DNA from 2 places in the Methylobacterium sp. FW306-05-D genome. Region 2 is predicted to be linked to the other one. Evidence: predicted binding sites of a transcription regulator. Region 2 holds the regulator's gene; the other holds the start of a gene.

Region 1 (10,241 bases), on a different contig from region 2:
GCCGGTACAAGTTCTGGAATCGTTCCGACAGCCTCCTTTTCAAAGGCACCAAGTATCCCGACTATACATACGGAAACATTGGTGTGTCCTATGCCTTCGACAAATTCACGTTCGACCTTCGTGTGCACGGAACGAACCTGACGAAAGAGGATTGCTTCCTGCTTACTGTCGACCCGTCCGGCATCCGCAACCAGACGTTCAAGTCTGATTGGTGCGGCACATCGGTCATCGCCGCACTCCAGTTCGACATATCCTCCGCCACGGGGGGAATCTTTGCGGCCGAATCGCCCGCTATCCCCGCCTCTCAGCACTGACACAGACCAATTTCCCTTACGCAACTGCAAAGGAACGCTCCATGAGTGCTTCGTCTCTCCTCGTGTCCGCAGCGATTGCGGCATTAATCTGGGTCGGTCTATATTATGGCTATAGGTTCATTATTATAAAAAATTATCTCCTCGGCTTCGAGTGGATCATCCTGGGCTTCTCCGCAGCAAATTTCTTTCTCTATTTCAATTTCGAAGCCCAGGTGCCGCTGTACATCGCCACGTTCTGTGATGCCTTCTCTCGAACGATCGGCATCCCGGTTATCGCAACGCTCGGCATTCTCCAGATCACGCATGGTCTGAAGTTGCCGCACGCGATCGAGGCCGGACTTTTCGGACTGGGTGGGATCATCGCGCTCCTCGTTCTCCTGGTGCCGTCGCTTCAGGCCATGCTGCCGATCGGTTCCGTCGTGCTTGGTGCGGTGTTCCAAATCACGCTTCTGTACATAGCCATTCGGTTATGGCGCATGAACCAATTCGGGCACGCCGCCGCGGTTTTCGTCTGCATGATTGCGCTATTGTTCATTGCAGTAATTGATGGCATCGTAAATATTCCGGATGATCAAAACAATCTGTTCTTTAATTTCTACGTTTTAGCGCATTCGGTCTGGGCTTTGTCATTCGCAGAAATATTCTATGCCTGCCGTTTGCTCGAGAGCGTCGAGGACAAGCGGCGTCGAGGTGTGCTCTCCCTGTCGCCGACCTGACGCGAACTGTCCCAAGCCCACCGGTGGTTCGGGGGCGAGGAGGGGCGGCCGATAGGTTGCCGGGCCTCCGGATTAGCCCCTCCCAACGCGGACATCATTTCACGAAGTTTTGCTTCCGTCCCTTTCTGGGAGCCCGGGACGTAACTGGAATCTCCTGGGAAGCTTTGAAGCAGTAGAGGAGTCTCAATTTATGTGGACAGACAGCCGGGCAAGCGCTCTCAGAGAACGTGCTGCAAAGGTTATCCCTAACGGGATGTACGGTCATGAGGCGACATTCTTGTTGCCCCCGGAATTCCCACAGTTTTTTAATCGTGCCGATGGATGCCGTCTCTGGGATGCAGACGACAATTGTTACATCGATTATATGTGCGCTTATGGCCCAAACCTTTTTGGGTATCGCTGCCAGTCGATCGAACAGGCGGCGGCGGTCCAACAGCGTGCCGGCGATACCATGACAGGCCCCTCGGAAATCATGGTCGACTTGGCGGAAGTCTTCGTCGCACAGGTCAGCCATGCAGATTGGGCGATGTTCTGCAAGAACGGAACCGATGCGACCTCAATGGCCATGGTGATCGCCAGAGCCTATCGCAACCGCAAGACGATCCTGTGTGCCCGTGGCGCGTATCACGGCGCAGCTCCGTGGTGCACACCGATTCCGGCCGGGATTGTTGCCGCAGATCGGGCGCACATCGTCTATTACGACTACAACGATGCGAACAGCCTGGCGGACACCTTCAAAGCCCATGCGGGCGATGTGGCGGCGGTCTTCGCCACACCGTTCCGGCATGAGGTCTTCTACGATCAGTACGAGCCGGGACTCGAATATGCCACGACGGCGCGCCGGCTCTGCGACGAGCACGACGCGCTCCTCGTCGTCGACGATGTCCGGGCCGGCTTTCGCATCGCGCGCGATTGCAGTTGGGAAGCGATCGGTGTGCGACCTGACCTGAGCACCTGGGGCAAATGTTTCGCCAACGGCTATCCCATCTCGGCGCTGCTTGGAGCCGAGAAGGTCCGCAAAGCCGCAGGCGAAGTCTACGTCACGGGATCGTTCTGGTTCTCGGCCACACCGATGGCCGCGGCGATCGAGACCCTGCGTCTCATCCGTGAAACCGACTACCTGGAACGGATCAACCACGTCGGCCAGCGTCTGCGCGAGGGGTTGCACCAACAGGCCGAAGCGAACGGCTTTAGCCTGCGGCAAACGGGGCCGGTGGTGATGCCGCAGATCCTGTTCGATGAGGATCCCGATTTCCGCATCGGCTACGGCTGGGTGACGGAATGCCTGAAACTGGGGGTCTACCTGCATCCGTATCACAACATGTTCATCTCCGCCGCCCACACCGAAGCGGACGTCGCCGAAACGCTGAATGCAACCGGCCGGGCATTCGAGATCGTGAGACGGCAGCGGCACACCTTGCAGCCCCATCCGACCCTCTACAAGCTGATGAAGTCGCACCTCAGGGTATAGGGTATACTTCGCCAACGTTGTCTCTGGTTCGGCGAATTCGGCGAATAATAATACAAGTATTACGAGAAGCCGGCGCCCCTCGTAAACCAATGGTTATGGGAATACCCTCGCGTGAGATTCCCCTGCTCAATCGGACAGCCGAGGAACTGGCTTCACGCGCTGTCCTGGCGTTGCTCGAAGGTCCCGAAAGCCACCGCTTCTTGCCTGAAACCCGTGCGGCCGGGATGGAAACGACCAGGATTTCACCTTCATAATTACAGAGAATCGAATGAAGACGTACGCACATATGTCGCTTCAATACGAGGAACGGAAGCAGGCGCTCTCCGAAATCGGCGGCCCCTTCGCCGACGGTGTGGCCTGGATCGAGGGGGATTTGATCCCGATCAAGCAGGCGCGGATTCCGATCATCGATCAGGGATTTCTCCATTCGGATCTCACCTACGACGTTCCGGCGGTCTGGGACGGACGCTTCTTTCGGCTCGACGACCATATCGAGCGGCTCTTTGAAAGCTGTAAGAAGGTTCGGCTGGAGAGTCCGATGGATCAAGCCACGATGCGGACGACACTCGTCGACATGATTGCGCGTTCGGGAATCAAGGATGCCTATGTAGAGATGATCGTCACGCGTGGGTTTCGCTTCGTGCGCGATGCGTCGGACGAGCCTCATGTCGCCAACCTCTACATGCTGGCGGTCCCCTATTCATGGGCGATGCCGCTCGAATTTCATCCGCACGGCAGTACGGCCGTGGTCACGCGCACGGTGCGGCGGGTGCCGCCGGGGGCCATCGACCCGACGGTGAAGAACCTGCAATGGGGCGATCTCATCCGCGGGCTGCAGGAGGCGCGCGATCGTGGATCGATCTATCCGCTGCTGCCCGACGGCGACGGAAACCTCACCGAAGGCGCCGGATACAACGTCTTCGTGATCAGGAATGGCGCCTTGAGGACGCCCCGGCGCGGCGTGCTCGAAGGCATCACGCGGCGCACGATTCTTGAGCTCGCCGCCGAGAAGGGATTACGGGCGGACGTGACCGAGGTGGCCATCGAGGAACTCTATCGGGCCGATGAGATCTTCCTGTGCACGACGGCGGGGGGAGTGATGCCCATCACCGAACTCGACGGCGACCCCGTCGGCGACGGTCAGGTCGGGCCGATCACGGGTGAGATCTGGGATGCATACTGGCAGGCCCACTACGACCCGAAATACAGTTTCCAGATTCCTTACGCGTAAGGACCTCTGTCGCATCACCCCAGTATCGCCGCTCCCCGTGGCAGGATTCACGGCGCGGTGCCTCTGCGACACCAAGGCGGATCGGTACCGAACAGGACCGATCCCGCATCCTCCCTTGGATGACGCTCTTCGACGGTGTTTCGGCATGCAACTTTGGGCCTGACGCAATCTTGAAGCAGGGTGGCCCAGGGTGAACCGCCCCGGGTTTCCCGGGGGCGATTTGGTTTGGGTCAAGCGGCCAAGGGTTGGGCCGTCGCCGGATGATGGTCGCGTGCTTCCGCTTCCGCGGGAGGTCCGCTGCCGATCGGTTCGAGCAGCCGACGGTGATGGAACCCATCCCCCCATTCGAGGGTGGCGAACTCGACCGCCTCGACGGATCGCCATGGTCCACGGCGATGGATCGGCTCGGCCTCGAACAGACCGTCGATCGGCTCGGCCAAGGCGTTGTCGCAGCGGTCTCCGACGCGGCTGACCGAGGGCTCGACGCCGGCCTCCGCCGGCCGCTCCGTGTCGCGCAGAGCAAGATGTTGGCTCCCCCTGTCGCTCTGGTGCACGAGCCCGCCCCCCTGAACGGGACGGCGTTCAGGCAGGGCCTGCTCCGGGGCGTCGCGCACGAAGATGGCATGCGCCGTGCGGGAGACCCGCCATCCAACGATGCGCCGGGCATCGGCATCGATCACGAAGGCCACATCGACAAAGCCGCGCCACGTGGCGACGCAGGTGACGTCGCTGACCCACAGGGCCGTTCGGATGCGGCGCCTTGAACTGGCGGTTCACCCGGTCGAACGGGCAGGCCGCCGCTGGGTCGGGGATGGTGCTGCGACCCTTCTTCCCCCGCACGATGCCCTGCAGCCCCATGATCCGCATCAGCCGAGCGACCGTGCGGCGGGCAACCGCAAGCCCTTCCCGGCCGAGGCGTCGCCAGACCTTGCGCACCCCGTAGACCCCGAAGTTCGCTTCGAACACGGGCCGGATCTCGACCATCAGCGCTGCGTCGGAGCGAGCCCGAGCCGACAGCTTGCCGGGATCGGCCTGCCTCGCGGTACGTCGACGGGGCGATCGGCAGCCCCCTGCAGATCGGCTCGACCGCGTATAACAGCACGGTGCCCGTCGAGGGATCGCGATCCTGTCCGTGACCGGCGGTCGCGCTCGGCAAAAGCAAAACAGGCAGATGCCTTCCTCAAGACCTCGTTGTTCTCGTTGGCCTGCCGGAGTTCGCGGTTCTCGGGCGCCAGCACTTCGATCCGCTCGCGCGCGTCCGTCGTTGGTCCAGCGCGCTGGCCCTGGTCCCGCCCGGCTGACCGGACGAGAGTTCCCCAGGGGCTCGCCCGAGCAGCCGATCCTGGACGCGATCGGGCGGATCGCCCCATAGTGCGCGCCGTGCTCGCCCGGGTGGTCGAACACCATCCGCACCGCGCGCGCGGACCTCAGGTGAAAAGGGTGTGCTTCCCTTCGTCATGGCTCCATCCTCGCAAGGGTGGGAGCCTCCGGGAAACCCGGGGCGGTTCAGGGGGCTCGGCAGCCGGCTTCCGAGCTCTCGGGGTGCCCAACATCCCTCACGGGAGGCCGGGCTACTCCGCCGCCGGCGCGTGCAGCGACAGCAGGCGGGCGGTGCGGGCGTGGTCCACGGCGCGGCCGTTGCCCTCCACCGTCTCGCCGAGGTTGCGCCGCTCGTCGTTGATCGCGGCGTGGACCGCGTCGATGGCGAGGATGAGGGCGCTCACGGTGCGGTTGTCGATGTTGCGCTCGCGGGCGTGCTGGACGACGTCGGCCACGAGGTCGTCGGTCTCGCGCACGAGGCCGTCGAGGTCGGCCTTGCAGGTGGCGGCGCGCACCTCGCGCAGGATGTCGAGGAGCCGGTCGAGGACGACGTCGATGCGCTCGCGGCGCTTGCGGGCGAGGCGCTGGGCGATCCAGGCGACGCCCGAGCCGACGGTGCCGCCGAAGAACGCCAGCAGATAGATGTAGTCCTCGTAGCGCTCGAACATCGTCTGCTGTTCGCGCTCGAAATAATCCACCGCGCCGGGGTGGTTCGGCAGGCGGGCGCTGGTGGCCGCCACCGTCGAGTCGAAGTCCGGCGCCTTCATCAGGTTGGCGATGGGGGCGAGGGGCGCCAGCTTCGAGCGCCACTCGAACAGGTGCTGCGTCACCGAGGCGACGGTGAAGCGGCTGACGCCGCCGCGGGCCATCAGCCGATAGGAGGCGCCCACCGTCTTCACGTCCTCCTCCGGGCGCTTGGGGCGGCCGCCGAAGGTGCCGGCCGGGATGGTCACGGATTGGAGTTCCGGCATCCGCTGGACGATCGCCCCGCCATCCGGCACGGAGACGAAGTTGATCTTCTTCTCGGCCGAGGCGGCCTCGACGGCACGCACCGTCGAGATCGCCGCCTTCGAGGCCGGGGCGGCGATGACCGCCACCGCATCGACGCGGCCCTCGGCGACGGCACTGGTGACCTCCTGGGGGGTGAGCGCCACCAGGGCGACCCGGGCCGGGCCGAGGCCGCCCTCGGGGACCGGCTCGGCCGCCGGCTGAGCCGTGAAGTCGTAGAAGCCCAGGAGGTTCGTCAGGAACGGCAGGTCGGCCGCGTGGCGCTGGACCACGCCGAGGCGCTTGCGCGCCAGGTCCGGGAAGTTTTCGATAGCGGCCGCCTCTGGGGCGGCGATCAGCAGCGCCTCGTCGTGCAGGATCGCCAGCGTCAGCCCGTTATCGGGCAGGAGCACGTCGGGCCGTACCACCGCGAGGTCGGCCTTGTTGCGCTGGAGCGCCTCGGCGCTGTCGCGCACGTCGTCATAGAAGTCGAGCTTGAGGCGGACATCCTCGCGGCCCCGGGCAAGCGCCTGGGCGTAGGTCTGGAGCAGGGTCGCCTCGGCGCCGTCCCGGGGCCCGACCGCCACGGTCAACGTGGTCGGGCGCGACAGGTAGACCAGCATCCCCGCCACCAGGGCGAAGCCGAGGGCCAGGAGGACGAGAAGCCACTCGCGTCTCACGAGGAAAGCCGGCATGGCAGGAAGGAGCCTTTGTCCAGCGTAATCACCATATCTGCGAGACCGAAACCCGTCCGGATCGGGAAGAACCGATGACACCACGAAACGTTGCGTCCCGCCGCTCCACCGGAGCCGAACCGGAGGGCCGGGCCGAGGTGAAACCGCCGCCGCCCGTCACACCCGCCTATCTCGAACGGGCCGCCCTGCATTACCTCGAACGCTACAGCGCCTCCGTGGCAATGCTGCGGCAGACCCTGAGGCGGCGCGTCGACAAGCGCTGCCGCCTGCGCGGCGAGGATGCGGGCGCCTTCGCCGAGGCGATCGAGGCGACGGTGGCCCGCGCGGTCGGCGCCGGCCTCGTGGACGATGCCCGCTTCACCGCCGGACGCCTCGCGGCCCTGCGCCGGCGCGGCGCCTCCGCCCGCGCCCTCTCGGCCAAGCTCGCCGCCAAGGGCGTGTCGCGCGAGCAGGTGTCCAGCGCGATGGAGAACGAGCGCGAGGCGGCGGAGGCGGGCGTCGACCTCGAGGAGGAAGCGGCCCGGGCCTATGCCCGGCGCCGGCGCCTCGGGCCCTGGCGCCGGCCCGAGACGCGCGAGGCCCATCGCGACCGGGACCTCGCCGCCATGGCCCGCGCCGGCTTCGGCTACGGCCTCGGCCGCCGTGTGATCGAGGCCGATCCCGAGCCCGATCCGTTCGCGACGGACGCTTAGTCCGGATTCGGTTCCGAAGTGCGGGCTGCGACATCGCGGCGGCGGAGAAAGCCCGGATTCGCCCGCGAAAACTTGAACGAAACACGAACGAGGCGCATCTCTTCCTTATGGACGAAATGCTCGCCAAGAAGCTGCGCATCCTCGCCGATGCGGCCAAGTACGACGCCTCGTGCTCGTCCTCCGGGGCGCCGAAGCGCAGCGCGGCCAAGGGCGAGCTCGGCTCGACCACCGGCGCCGGCATCTGCCACGCCTACACGCCGGACGGGCGCTGCATCTCGCTCCTGAAGATCCTGCTGACGAACTACTGCCTGTTCGACTGCGCCTACTGCGTCAACCGCCGCTCGTCGAACGTCCAGCGGGCGAAGTTCTCCGTCGAGGAAGTCGTGACCCTCACGGTGGAGTTCTACAAGCGCAACTACATCGAGGGGCTATTCCTCTCCTCGGGCATCATCAAGTCGCCCGACCACACCATGGAACTGCTGACGCGGGTGGCCAAGTCCCTGCGGCGCGACCACGGCTTTCGCGGCTACATCCACCTGAAGTCGATCCCGGAGGCGAGCCCCTGGCTGATCGAGGAGGCCGGCCTCTACGCCGACCGGCTCTCGATCAACGTCGAGTTGCCCACCGAGGCGAGCCTGGAGCGCCTGGCGCCCGAGAAGGACGGCGCGGTCATCCAGCACGCCATCGCGCAGATCGGCGAGCGCATCGCGCAGGCCAAGGCCGAGAAGCGCCGCTTCTCCCCGGCTGGGCAGTCGACCCAGGTCATCGTCGGGGCCGACGCCACCACGGACGAGGCCCTGATCCGCAAGAGCGCGCTGCTCTACGGCTCCTACAACCTCAAGCGGGTCTATTACTCCGCCTTCAGTCCGATTCCCGACGGCTCGAGCATCCTGCCGCTGAAATCCCCTCCGCTCCAGCGCGAGCACCGGCTGTACCAGGGCGACTGGCTCCTGCGGTACTACGCCTTCACCCCCGACGACGTGGCCGACGCCACCGAGGACGGGATGCTCTCCCTCGACATCGATCCGAAGCTGGCCTGGGCCCTGAAGCACCGGGCGCGCTTTCCCGTCGACGTGAACGCCGCCGACCGCGAGATGCTGCTGCGGGTACCGGGCCTCGGCGCCCGGGCGGTGGACAAGATCATCCGGGCCCGCCGGCACACCCGCCTGCGCCTCGACGACGTCGCCCGCCTGACCTCGGCCCTGAAGCGGGCGCGGCCCTTCCTCATCGCCGCCGACTATCACCCGGCGGGCGGCCTCACCGACCGCCTCGACCTGCGGGCCCGCCTCGCCGACCCGCCGCAGCAATTGTCGCTCTTCTAGGATGGCGGGCGCGCACCGATCAGCCCCTCCCCCCGCGACGGGGGAGGGGGGGTTGCCCAGCGGCGGGCTGGAGGCCGTCGCCCTCGCCCCGGGGGCCGATCTCGACGGCTTTCGCGCCGCCGCGCGGCGTCTGGCCGGCCGGCGCGTCCCCCCCGAGCGGGTGCTCTGGTCCATCGGCGAGGCGTCCGGGCTGTTCGGGACGCCGGCCCCCGCCCCTTCCGACGAAGCCCCCTTGAGCCTGCCGCGCGGGGTGGGCGAGATGGTCGCCCGGGTGGTGCTTCACCGCGATCCCGAGCGCTACGCCCTGCTCTACGACCTGATCTGGCGCATCCTGCACGGCGAGCGCCGGTTGCTGGAGGTGTCGAGCGATCCGCTGGTCCATCGCCTGGAGCGGATGCGCAAGGCCATCGCCCGCGACCTGCACAAGATGCACGCCTTCCTGCGCTTCCGGCGGGCGGAGGGCGACGGGCCGGAGCGCTTCGTTGCCTGGTTCGAGCCGGACCACCACATCCTGGGGGCCGCCGCGCCGTTCTTCGTCGAGCGCTTCCGCAGCCTCCACTGGACCATCCTGACGCCGGAGGGCTCCGCCCGCTGGGACGGCGGCGCGCTCACCTTCGGGCCGCCGGGGCGACGCGAGGACGCACCCGCCCAGGACGGCTTCGAGGCGGGCTGGCGCGATTACTACGAGAGCACGTTCAACCCCGCCCGGACGAACCTCGCCGCGATGCGGGCGGAGATGCCGAAGAAGTACTGGCGCAACATGCCGGAGACCGCCGCCATCCCGGGCCTCGTCCGGCAGGCGGCGGCGCGCACGGGCGCCATGATCGAGAGGGAGCCGCAGATGCCGGTCAAGCGCAACCCCGCCCGCGCCGTCGCGGCCATGGCGGACCAGGCCCCGGATTCGCTGGAGGCCCTCAACGCCATCATCCGACGCTCGGAGCCGCTGGTGCCGGGGGCGACCCAGGCCGTCCTCGGCGAGGGGCCGGTGGGCGCCTCGATCGCCTTCGTGGGCGAGCAGCCGGGCGACCAGGAGGACCGCCAGGGGCGCCCCTTCGTCGGACCCGCCGGGCAGCTGCTGTCGCGGGCGCTGGCCGAGGCCGGGATCGACCGGGGCGAGGCCTACCTCACGAATGCGGTCAAGCACTTCAAGTTCGAGGAGCGCGGCAAGCGCCGCATCCACCAGAAGCCCACCGCCGGCGAGGTCAGCCACTATCGCTGGTGGCTCGACCGGGAGCTCGACTTCGTCGCCCCGAAGCTCGTGGTGGCGCTGGGCGCCACCGCCGTCCTGGCCCTGACCGGCAAGGCGATCCCGATCACCCGGGCGCGCGGGCCGGCCCAGTTCGAGAAGCCCTATGCGGGCTTCATCACCGTGCACCCGTCCTACCTGCTGCGCCTGCCGGACGAGGCCAAGGCGCAAGCCTACGCGGCCTTCGTGGACGACCTGCGCCGGGTCCACGACCTCGGGCGGTCCCTGGCCGCCTGAGGCCTACGCC
Region 2 (10,241 bases):
TCAGCATCCTCTGCGGCATCGTCACGGCGAGCGGCGGCCGCATTCTCGCCGGCGGGCACGATATAACTCGGAATTATCGCCAGGCCCGCCGCCTGATCGGCCTCGTGCCGCAGGAACTCACCACCGACGCTTTCGAGACGGTGTGGGCGACGACGAGCTTCAGCCGCGGTCTCTACGGCCTTCGTCCGGATCCTGTACAGATCGAGCGCGTGCTGCGCGATCTGTCGCTCTGGGAGAAGCGCGATGCGCGAATCATGACGCTGTCGGGCGGCATGAAGCGCCGTGTTCTCATCGCGAAGGCGCTGAGCCACGAGCCGCGGATCCTGTTCCTCGACGAGCCCACCGCCGGTGTCGACGTCGAACTGCGCCGGGACATGTGGCGCCTCGTGCGCTCCCTGCGCGACAAGGGCGTCACCATCATCCTGACCACCCACTACATCGACGAAGCCGAGGAGATGGCCGATCGCATCGGGGTGATCCGCAAGGGCGAGATCATCCTGGTGGAGGAGAAGGCAGAACTGATGCGTAAGCTCGGCAAGAAGCAGATGACCCTGAATCTGCAGGAGCCGCTCACCGCCCTCCCCCCGACTCTGGCACGGCACGACCTGACTCTGAAGCCGGACGGCCAGGATCTCATCTACACCTACGACACCAAGGGCGAGCGGACCGGCATCACGGCGCTCCTGGCGGACCTCGCGGCCGCCGGCATCCGTTTCCGCGACCTCCAGACCAGCCAGTCCTCGCTGGAGGAAATCTTCGTCGACCTCGTGAAGGAACGCGCATGAACTGGTACGCGGTCCGCGCCATCTACGGCTTCGAGATGGCGCGCTTCTGGCGCACGGCGCTGCAGAGCATTGTCGCCCCGGTCATCGCCACCTCGCTGTACTTCGTGGTCTTCGGTGCAGCCATCGGCTCGCGCGTCGCCTCGGTGGACGGGGTCGCCTACGGCGCCTTCATCGTCCCCGGCCTGATGATGCTCTCGCTGCTGACGCAGAGTATCGCCAACGCCTCCTTCGGCATCTACTTTCCGCGCTTCGCCGGAACGATCTACGAGATCCTGTCGGCCCCGGTCTCGCCCCTCGAGATCGTGCTCGGCTATGTCGGCGCGGCGGCCTCCAAATCGATTCTCATCGGACTCATCATCCTGGCGACTGCCGCCCTGTTCGTGCCCCTGCGCATCGAGCATCCCTTCGTGATGGTGCTGTTCCTGCTCCTGACGGCGGTGACATTCAGCCTGTTCGGCTTCCTGATCGGCCTGTGGGCGGACGGCTTCGAGAAGCTGCAACTGGTGCCGCTCCTCATCGTCACCCCGCTGACCTTCCTCGGCGGCAGCTTCTACGCCATCGAGATGCTGCCGCCGTTCTGGCGGGCGGTGAGCCTCGCCAACCCGGTGGTCTATCTGATCAGCGGTTTCCGGTGGTCGTTTTTCGGCACCTCGGATGTCGGCGTGGGCATCAGCTTCGCCATGGCGCTGGTCTTCCTCGTTCTTTGCTTGGCCGGCGTGACCTGGATCTTCCGGACCGGCTACCGCTTGAAGAGTTGAGGCGCCGAGCGTCCCGTCAGGGTCGCTTGGCCAGGAACTCGAGCACGCCCGTGCGGTGGCCGCGGTCGCCGACGGCGGTGCTGTGATCGCGGTTCGGCAGTTCGAGGGCGGCGGCGTTCGGGAACAGGGCCGCCAGCGCCGGGCCGGAGCCCGAGACTGTGTCGAGGGTGCCGGTGGTCACGAGGGTGGGCGCCTGGATCTCTGCGACCTCGGCGCGCGACAGGGCCTGGCGGGAGCCGCGCATGCAGGCGGCGAGCGCCCGTAGATCGCTCTTCGTCTGCTCGGCGAAGGTGCGGAAGGCGGCGGCGGTCGGGTTCGGTGCCGGCGCCCCGGGCTCCGCCTCCAGGGCCTCGGCGATGCCGTCCGGCAGGCCCTTGCCCTCCACGAGGTGCAGGCCGAGGCCGCCGAGCAGCAGCGAACGGACGCGCTCCGGCGCATCGAGGGCCAGGAAGGCCGCGATGCGCGCGCCCATCGAGTAGCCCATGATGTCGGCTCGGCGGATGCCGAGATGGTCGAGCAGGCGGCGGGCGTCCTGGGCCATGAGGTCCGCGCCGTAAGCCTCCGGATCGTAGAGCTTCTGACTCTCGCCGTGGCCCCGGTTGTCGAAGGCGATCGTGCGGTAGCCGGCCTGAGTCAGGGTCCGGACCCAGAGCGTGTTGACCCAGTTCACCCCATGGTTCGAGGCGAAGCCGTGGATCAGCAGGATCGGATCGCCCGACCCGCCGACGGCTGGGACGTCGATATAGGCGAGGGTGACACCGTCGGAATCGAAGCTCTGCATGGGCTCGGGCCTTATCGGTCGGGGCATGATCCTGCTTCCTTGAACCGCCGGACGTGCCGACGGAAGCCCCTGCCTGACGTGCCCCCGCAAATGAAAGCGGCGGCAGGTTGCCCCGCCGCCGCATGTCGTCGAACCGGACCGACCGATTGGATCAGAAGGTGATACCGGTCTCGATCATATAGCGCTCCTGCGAGGTCTTCAGGCCGCTGCGGCCGAAGCCGGCACCGGGCGCGATATCGTAGAGCTGCACGGTCGAGAATTCGCCGCGGAGGAAGTAGCGGTCGAAGGTGAAGGTCGGAGTCACCGTGAAGGAGAAGGCCGAGCTGCCGGCGCCGTAGAGGACGGGGGTCCGACCGAACGGGTCAGAGCGATTGCCACTCTGGGTGATGTACTCGACGCGGCCGGCCAGCGAGAAATTGTCCGTGAATGCGTAGCCGGCCAGTAATGCCGCGCCGAAGGTTTCCGCTCCGAGGAGACCGAGGACGGCGTTCCGCTCGACGTTGGTGTACTGGACATAGGGCGTCACGATCCAGGGGCCGTCGGCATAGGTGTAGTTGGCGCTGATGATGCTGCTGTTCTGGACCGAAAGCGGCGTTGCGAACTGGAAGCGCAGGCTGCGCGCCGACGCGTTGTAGCTGCTGAAATGCGTGCCGCCATTGATGCCGATCGTGTTGGCAGCGTCGAGCTTGTAGGTGATCGCACCTGTGACCCAGTTGATCTCGCCGGAGTAGAAGCCATCAGTCGCAGCGAACGAAGCAGACAGCGGGCCGTCGCTGTAGTTCACCTGCACGCCCTGGTTGATCACGTTCTCCTGGTTGAACAGGAGGCCGCGCGAGATGTTCAGGTTCTGGAAGGTGAAGGGCAGCTCCGAACCGATCAGGGTCGGCATGCGGCCGCCCTGAACCGACCAGTTGTCGTTGATCACGTACTTGCCGAACGCGATCGGGACCGGCGAGTAGAGAAGGTCCGTCTGGTCGAAGGTGCCGTAGACCGGCAGGCCGAGGCCCGGGATCGTGTAGGCGCCGAAGGCGGCGTAGAACTGGAACGGACCGTCCGCCTTCTGGACGAAGCCCATCAGGTTGGAGAAGTCGACCCGCCCACTGCGATCGGCGGGGACGCCGGGGGGAGCGATGATGCCGGAGAATGGGTTCGACTGCGTGTAGGCGTAGCCCGTCACCGCACCACCCACATAGATGTCGCCGAACGCGCCGAGCGTCAGGCAGGACGGGTTCGGGTTCTGCTTGATGAAGCCGCCATAGGCCGGGAAGGTGATTTCGGCCTTGCACGGTGCGGGCGGGGCGGGAACGGCCAGGACCTTCGCCGGCATGTCGGCTGCGAAGGCGCAGACCGAGGACATCAGGACGGCGGAGAGGGCGAGGAGCGAGCGGTGCATGGCCATGGGAACTCTGCGGGAGGATCTGCGTTGCGGTGACGTTCTCAAAGGTTCCCCGCTACGGCAAAGCTATCCTTTGTGCAGGCGCCTACTTTTGAGGCAATTCCGGCCTGAGGTGCTGGGTTTGCGTCGTGGTGTTGCCACAATGGAACAGGTCGGAGCACCGAAATTCAGTCCAGCCGGTCTCCTCGCCTGTCGCGGCGATGCCCGGAAACGGTCGAAGCCAGTTTCGACGATCGTCCGAAGGTCGACGCTTCGGAATGCTCCCCGTCCAAGCGAGCCGTCCTCCGCCGTTCGATCGTGTCGCCTTCGCTTGCCGCCGCGCGCGCGCGCTGGCATCAGCAGGCACGATGAAAGATACCCAGCCCTACGGCACCTACGCTCCCACCGGCCTCGTCGCCCGCATCGCCCGCCAGACCGGGCGGATCTCCTATGCCAGCTGGGCCGGCCGGCGCCTCGCCCTGTTTCTGCGACGGGTGGCGATCGGCCTTCTGCAGGGGGCGCCCCTCGACGTGGAGCGCTACGGCGCTCGTATGCGGCTCTACCCCTACAACAACAACTGCGAGAAGAAGGTGCTCTTCACCCCGCAGTTCTTCGATCCGGAAGAGCGTGCGTTGCTGCGTGCGAAGCTCCAGCCCGGCTGCACCTTCCTCGATATCGGCGCGAATATCGGGGCCTATGCGTTGTTCGTCGCGGCCTTCGCGGGGCCGCGCGCGCGCATCCTCGCGGTGGAGCCGCAGCCGGACGTCTTCGACCGCCTCACCTACAACATCGGCCAGAACCCGTTTGGGACGGTCAAGGCGGTGGCCTGCGCCGTCGCCGACAAGGCCGGTGAACTCACGCTGTTCGTCGATCCCCGCAACCGGGGCGAATCGAGCCTGAAGATCGTCGGAACGAACGAAGGGGCACAGATCCGTGTGCCGGCGGTGCCCCTGTTCGATCTCGCCCGCGGTGAGGGCATCGAGCGCATCGACGCGATGAAGCTCGACGTCGAGGGGGCCGAGGACCTGATCCTGGAGCCGTTCCTGCGGGCCGCTCCCGCCGCGCTCCACCCGCTGCTGCTGATCGTCGAAAATGGCACCGATCAGTGGCAGATCGACCTGCCCGCCCTCTTGGAGCAGCACGGCTATCGCCGGATCGCCCGGACGCGCTTGAACCTGATCTTCGAGCGCGCCGCCTGACGAGGGCGCGCTACAGGACCGGAATGGCATCCGCGAGGGTGATCCCCTGGGGATCGATCCGGCAGCGATAGGCATGCACCGCGACACCGGCCGATCGGGCGGCCTGGAACGCCCGGTCGAAGGCGGGGTCTAGGTCCCGTGCCGCGTCGAACCGCTCCGCCCACATCTGGACCACGATCACAACCATGGCGCGGCCGCCGGCTCCCACGACGCCGGCGAGGTCCGCCATGTGGCGAGCGCTGCGGGCGGCGACGCAATCGGGAAATTCCGCGAGGCCCGGGCTTCGCATCAGGTGGCAGTTCTTCACCTCGACATGACAGGGGGGCATCCCCTCGCCTGTGGCGAAGAAATCGACCCGGCTCGCCTGTGCGTAGCGGACTTCCGGACGGAGACCCGAATAGCCTGCCAGCGCCGGTAGGGTGGTGTCGGCGAAGGCTTCCGCCACCAGAGCGTTCGGTCGCATCGTGTTGATGCCCACCCATTGCCGGCCGCCCGGCAGGTTTGCCTCAACCAGCTCCCAGGAATAGGCGAGCTTGCGGGTCGGGCTCCGCGCCTCGGACAGAAGGGCTCGTGCGCCCGGAACGGCGAGACCCAGCATCGCTCCGGGATTGGGGCAGTGAGCCGTCACGAGGGTCCCGTCGGCCAACTCCAGATCGGCGAGGAACCGCTTGTAGCGCCGCACGAGACGGCCCTCGATCAGGGGCGCGGGGAAGCGCATCGGCGTGTCCTGGGCAAGAAACAGGTTGATGCCGCCGGGCCTCGGCGTGGAATCGGGCAGCCGTGAGGCACTCGGGCTGGTCAGTGCTCATCGGATGCGACAGACTTCGCGCGGTACACCCGGGTCGATAACCGGGAAAACCGCTGTTCGTCCGCGAGGCCGCCATGTTCAATCTGTTCGACATCCTCCAGGCGCAGGCGGGCGCCAACGCGCAGGGATTCGGACGGCAATTTGGGCTCTCGCCGGAACAGAGCCTGCGCGCGATGGAGGCGCTGCTGCCGGCCCTGACCATGGGGTTGCAGCGCAACGTCGCCCACGATCCGACAGGCTTCGCCCACCTATTCAACCTCGTCGGTCCGACCGCGTCCCCGGCACCGAGCGCGACGCCGCCGATGGACATGCTGGTCAAGCAGCTGTTCGGGTCGACGCATCTCAGCCAGGCGGTGCTGCAGCAGGCCGCGACAGTCAGCGGCGTGGCGATGCCGGCCCTAAAGCAGATGCTGCCCGTCATGGCCGGCATGGTGGTGGCCGGAATCGTCCACGTGATGATCAATCAGACTCCATCGCCTGCGCCGGCCCCGCGCGCCGAGGCGAACCCGTTCGGCTTCGCCCCCAATGCCTGGTCGCAGATGATGGAGGCTTTCCTGAAGTCCGGCGGCAACGCGACCAGCCCGACACCGCCCGCTCCTCAGGCGCGGTCGCGCCCTGCGCAGCCCCGGCTCACGGCTCCCACGCCCGCCGTGCCGGACAAGGCGGCCTCGGATGCCCCCTTCGACCTGATGCAGCAGATGTTCCAGACGGGCCTCGAGGTACAGCAGGAGAACGCACGCGCCATGCAGCGGCTGTTCGATACCTTCTGGCAGGACCCCCGCGGTCCCACCGATTCCGGAACCGACGCCGCATCGAAGGCGGAACGCAGCGGGAAACGATAGCGGACTTCGCGTTCCGTTCGCCTGGACCGCGCCGACCTCGATTCGATCTCGACGGCGCTCATTCACCCTGAGCGATCCCCTCAAAATGGCGGTCGGCGGCGTCCGCGAAACCCGTCCTCGCCGGAACAATCGTCGGGCTACCCGCGCTTTCGGCAGGAACCCTTGCAGAACACTTACGGAACGTTTAACGTGTTCGTGTTTTGTTTCTGATGCCGCTCGCCGCGATCCCCGGCGCCAACGAAGAGTGTCCCGCATGTTGACGCGTAAGCAGCTGGACCTGCTCCAGTTCATCCAGCTCCGGATGCGCGAGAGCGGCGTTCCCCCCTCCTTCGACGAAATGAAGGACGCTCTCGACCTCAAGTCGAAGTCTGGCATCCATCGGTTGATCACGGCGCTGGAGGAGCGCGGCTTTCTGCGTCGTCTCCCGAACCGGGCAAGGGCCATCGAAGTCATCCGGATGCCGGAGAGCCTCGGTGGGAGCGCCGGTGCCCCGCGTGTCGCTCCTACACCCGAGGTCCGCCGCTTCACGCCGAGCGTGGTCGAGGGCGGCAAGGGCAAGGGTCTGCCGGCCGGTGCCGCGGTCTCCCGCCTGCCGACGACGCAGGCCACCGACGAGAGCGGGCGTGCGGTGACCATCCCGGTGATGGGCCGGATCGCGGCCGGTACGCCCATCTCCGCCATTCAGGAGCAGAGCCACTCGGTGACGATGTCACCGGATTTCCTGGCTGGTGGCGAGCACTACGCCCTCGAGGTGCGCGGCGATTCGATGATCGAGGCGGGCATACTGGACGGCGATCTCGTGGTCATCCGCAAGCAGGACACGGCCAATACGGGCGACATCATCGTGGCTCTGATCGACGATGAGGAGGCGACCCTGAAGCGCCTGCGCCGACGCGGCTCCTCCATCGCCCTCGAAGCGGCGAACCCGGCCTATGAGACGCGCGTGCTCGGGCCGGACCGGGTCCAGATCCAGGGGCGTCTGGTCAGCCTCGTTCGTCGTTACTGAAGAATCCCGTCGCTCGGTTCGTCGCCGGGCGGATCGGAGTCCAGAAGCTCGCGCTCGGGCGCCTTTCGATTCGGTGAAGGGTCTGCCTGAGGGGGCGAGAGGTTGTCCTCCTTCCTCGGCGGTGTCGCCCGCCACGGCACGCTGTCGCCGGGACGCTTGACCGTGGTGACGATGGGTCCATCTCGGGCGAGGCGGATCGCCGTCGCACCGTGCGCCGTCAGGAAGTGCCGATCAAGGATCAACGCGGCGCCGCAGCCGGGTGGCGCGGCTTGCCGAGTGATCAGGATCTCGGTGCGTGCGCAATCTTCCGGAAGCGCCCGTTTGTCGTTGACGAGGGCAAGGCTGCGTCCATCCGGCGTGGTCAGGGTGCAGCCGAGGCCATCGCACAGCGCGCCTCGGAAGGCACTGACCTCTTCCGCCCGGCGTCCGTCCCCGTCGGCCTTGAGCCATTGGCCGAGTACGAAGGGCGGTGGGCGGCCGAAGATCGCGAGTTGCCCGTTGCGCTCGCGGATGGCTCCGCCTGCCCCTTCGCGATCGATGTAGATATCGTTTCGCTCCGGAAAGGTAGCGAGGACGACGCCGATTGCTGCCGGGCAGAGACCGAGCCAGCGCAGTGACGAGGCCGGCAGGGTCAGGATGATCAGCGCCGAGGCCATGAGCGCGAGGGGACCGGCGCCGAAGGCTGGCACCACCAGAACCGCGTTCCCGAATCCCGCGATCCAGGTCGAGATGGTCAGCATACCACGGACCGCGAGGCCCATCGCCCACCAGACCGGCTGATCCAGCGCGAACGGATAGGCGAGAATGCCGAGGACCGCCGACGGCATCACGGCCAGGGAGACGAGCGGCAGGGTGAGCGCGTTGCCCACGAGTCCGAAGGGCTGCACCGTCTGGAAGTGATAGGTCGCGAAGGGGGCTGTGGCGATCTGGGCCACGAGCGTCGTTGCCAGGGTCCCGAGGATCGCCGTCGTGACGAGGGCGAACAGGCGCGGCAGCCAGCCTGCGCCATCGCGACCGAGGGCGCTCCCCGCGATCAATGGCGCGCAAGCGATCAGGCCGGCGACCGCTCCGAACGACATCTGGAAGCTTGGTCCGAGAAGGCCCTCCGGTTCGCGGGCTAGTGCGATCAGGGCGGCGATCGCCAGATTGCGCATGCTGAGGGCCGGCCGGTCGACCAGGATCGCGCCGAGCATGACTAGGGTCATGATCAGCGACCGTTCGGCGGCGATGTCCCATCCGGAAAACACGCAATAGGCCGTCACGCCCACCATGGCGACGGCGGACGCGATCTTCTTAATCGGCCAATGCAGCGCTGCGAACGGCACCACGGCGAGCAGCGCCCGCACGAGCCAGAACACCACCCCGGCCGCCAAGACCATGTGCAGGCCCGAGATCGAGACCACGTGGTAGATGCCCGCGGCCCGCAGGATGTCGTTGGTCTCCCCGTTGATGAGTCCCCGCTTGCCGGTCACCAACGCCGCCGCGACCGCCCCGGCCTGTCCGCCATTGGCGTCGGTGATCTGGCGTGTCAGGGCATTCCGTGCCGCATCGACGGCGGCGGCGAGACGGATCTGCCGATCGGTCGTCTCGGCCACCGGACGCACCTCGACCTTCCCGACGAGGGAGCCGACAGCGCCGATCTCGCGGAAGAAGGCGTCGCGCGCGAAGTCGTAGCCACCCGGCCGGGCCGCTTCCGGGGGTGGGAGCAGGCGCGCCGTCGCGGCGATACGATCGCCCGGCTTCAGGGTGTTCGCCTTGCGATAGGAGACGCGCACCCGGGCCGGGCGGAGTTCGGCCCCTAGGGTGCCGAAGCTCTCCACCCGAATGATCAGGCGCGCACCCTCTTCACGCTCGTCCAGGCCTTCAATGGTGCCGACAAGGGGGGCGATCGTCGTGCGGGCCAGGATCGGACCGGTCACGCGCTGCACCCGTGCCGTCGCCGCAGCGAACCCGAGGAACGCCGCAATGGCCGCGAGGACCAGGGCGAGTCCGACGGGGCGATCCCCCAGGAACGGAGTCGTCGCGGCCAGCAACGCCGCGGCGACGAGCGGCGCGACCAGCGACGGAGTGCCCTGTGTCCCGAGGAAGAAGACGAGGATGCCGCAGCCGAACGCCACCGCGAGCCAGGCGAAGAGCCGGCGCTGCTCGATCTCGCGCGTCCAGCCCGCGCGGAGCCAGGCGAGGACGACCTCGGCGCCCGGCCGACGCGCGGCGAAGCGGCGGGTGAGACGCCCCATCGCTGCCGTCGCGCGTGCCTGCACCATCGCGTCTTCCTTCGGCTGCTGCCCGCAAGCCCGCGCCCCGCAGCCGCCGATCCGCCCTGCGATCTTTGGAACATGACGATTTCTTAACGCTTGCTTCCGCGCATGCTACACGCGCGGTTCCGGGCCGGTCGATCCGCCTCCCGCCCGTTTCACGAGCAAATCAAGTCCAGATTGATGTCGTCAGCCGTCGTCACGCGTTTCGCGCCCTCGCCCACGGGCTACCTCCATATCGGCGGGGCCCGCACGGCCCTGTTCAATTGGCTCTATGCCCGCCATTTCGGCGGCCGCATGCTGCTGCGCATCGAGGACACCGACCGTGAACGCTCGACGCAAGGCGCGATCGACGCGATCCTCGACGGCATGCGCTGGCTCGGCCTCGATTGGGACGGTGACGTCATCTACCAGTACGCCCGGGCCGCCCGT

The links. Region 2 encodes LexA, which represses DNA repair genes until DNA is damaged. Its sites were predicted from a motif close to TGTTCNNNNTGTGTTCNG; they were not measured.
Region 1: AC3WLN_RS19420 (putative DNA modification/repair radical SAM protein) is a predicted target of LexA. The motif match lies at 7,499-7,516, and genes of this name have one in related genera.

What each region holds. Positions count from the first base shown of each region.
Region 1 covers NZ_JBYSXL010000072.1:7,896-18,136, reverse strand. The annotation lists gene AC3WLN_RS19455 (TorF family putative porin) at 1-314, shown strand, start outside; gene AC3WLN_RS19450 (hypothetical protein) at 356-1,030, shown strand; gene AC3WLN_RS19445 (aminotransferase class III-fold pyridoxal phosphate-dependent enzyme) at 1,284-2,501, shown strand; gene AC3WLN_RS19440 (aminotransferase class IV) at 2,770-3,732, shown strand; partial or broken gene AC3WLN_RS19435 (IS3 family transposase) at 3,963-5,191, opposite strand; AL1L pseudoknot at 4,784-4,902, opposite strand; gene AC3WLN_RS19430 (TAXI family TRAP transporter solute-binding subunit) at 5,304-6,734, opposite strand; gene AC3WLN_RS19425 (regulatory protein RecX) at 6,809-7,426, shown strand; gene AC3WLN_RS19420 (putative DNA modification/repair radical SAM protein) at 7,534-8,748, shown strand; gene AC3WLN_RS19415 (UdgX family uracil-DNA binding protein) at 8,750-10,231, shown strand; gene AC3WLN_RS19410 (monovalent cation:proton antiporter-2 (CPA2) family protein) at 10,235-10,241, opposite strand, start outside.
Region 2 covers NZ_JBYSXL010000005.1:50,479-60,719, reverse strand. The annotation lists gene AC3WLN_RS03685 (ABC transporter ATP-binding protein) at 1-785, shown strand, start outside; gene AC3WLN_RS03680 (ABC transporter permease) at 782-1,543, shown strand; gene AC3WLN_RS03675 (alpha/beta fold hydrolase) at 1,560-2,324, opposite strand; gene AC3WLN_RS03670 (outer membrane beta-barrel protein) at 2,476-3,723, opposite strand; gene AC3WLN_RS03665 (FkbM family methyltransferase) at 4,068-4,898, shown strand; gene sfsA (DNA/RNA nuclease SfsA) at 4,909-5,616, opposite strand; gene AC3WLN_RS03655 (DUF937 domain-containing protein) at 5,781-6,548, shown strand; gene lexA (transcriptional repressor LexA) at 6,802-7,554, shown strand; gene AC3WLN_RS03645 (ComEC/Rec2 family competence protein) at 7,548-9,818, opposite strand; gene gltX (glutamate--tRNA ligase) at 9,993-10,241, shown strand, end outside.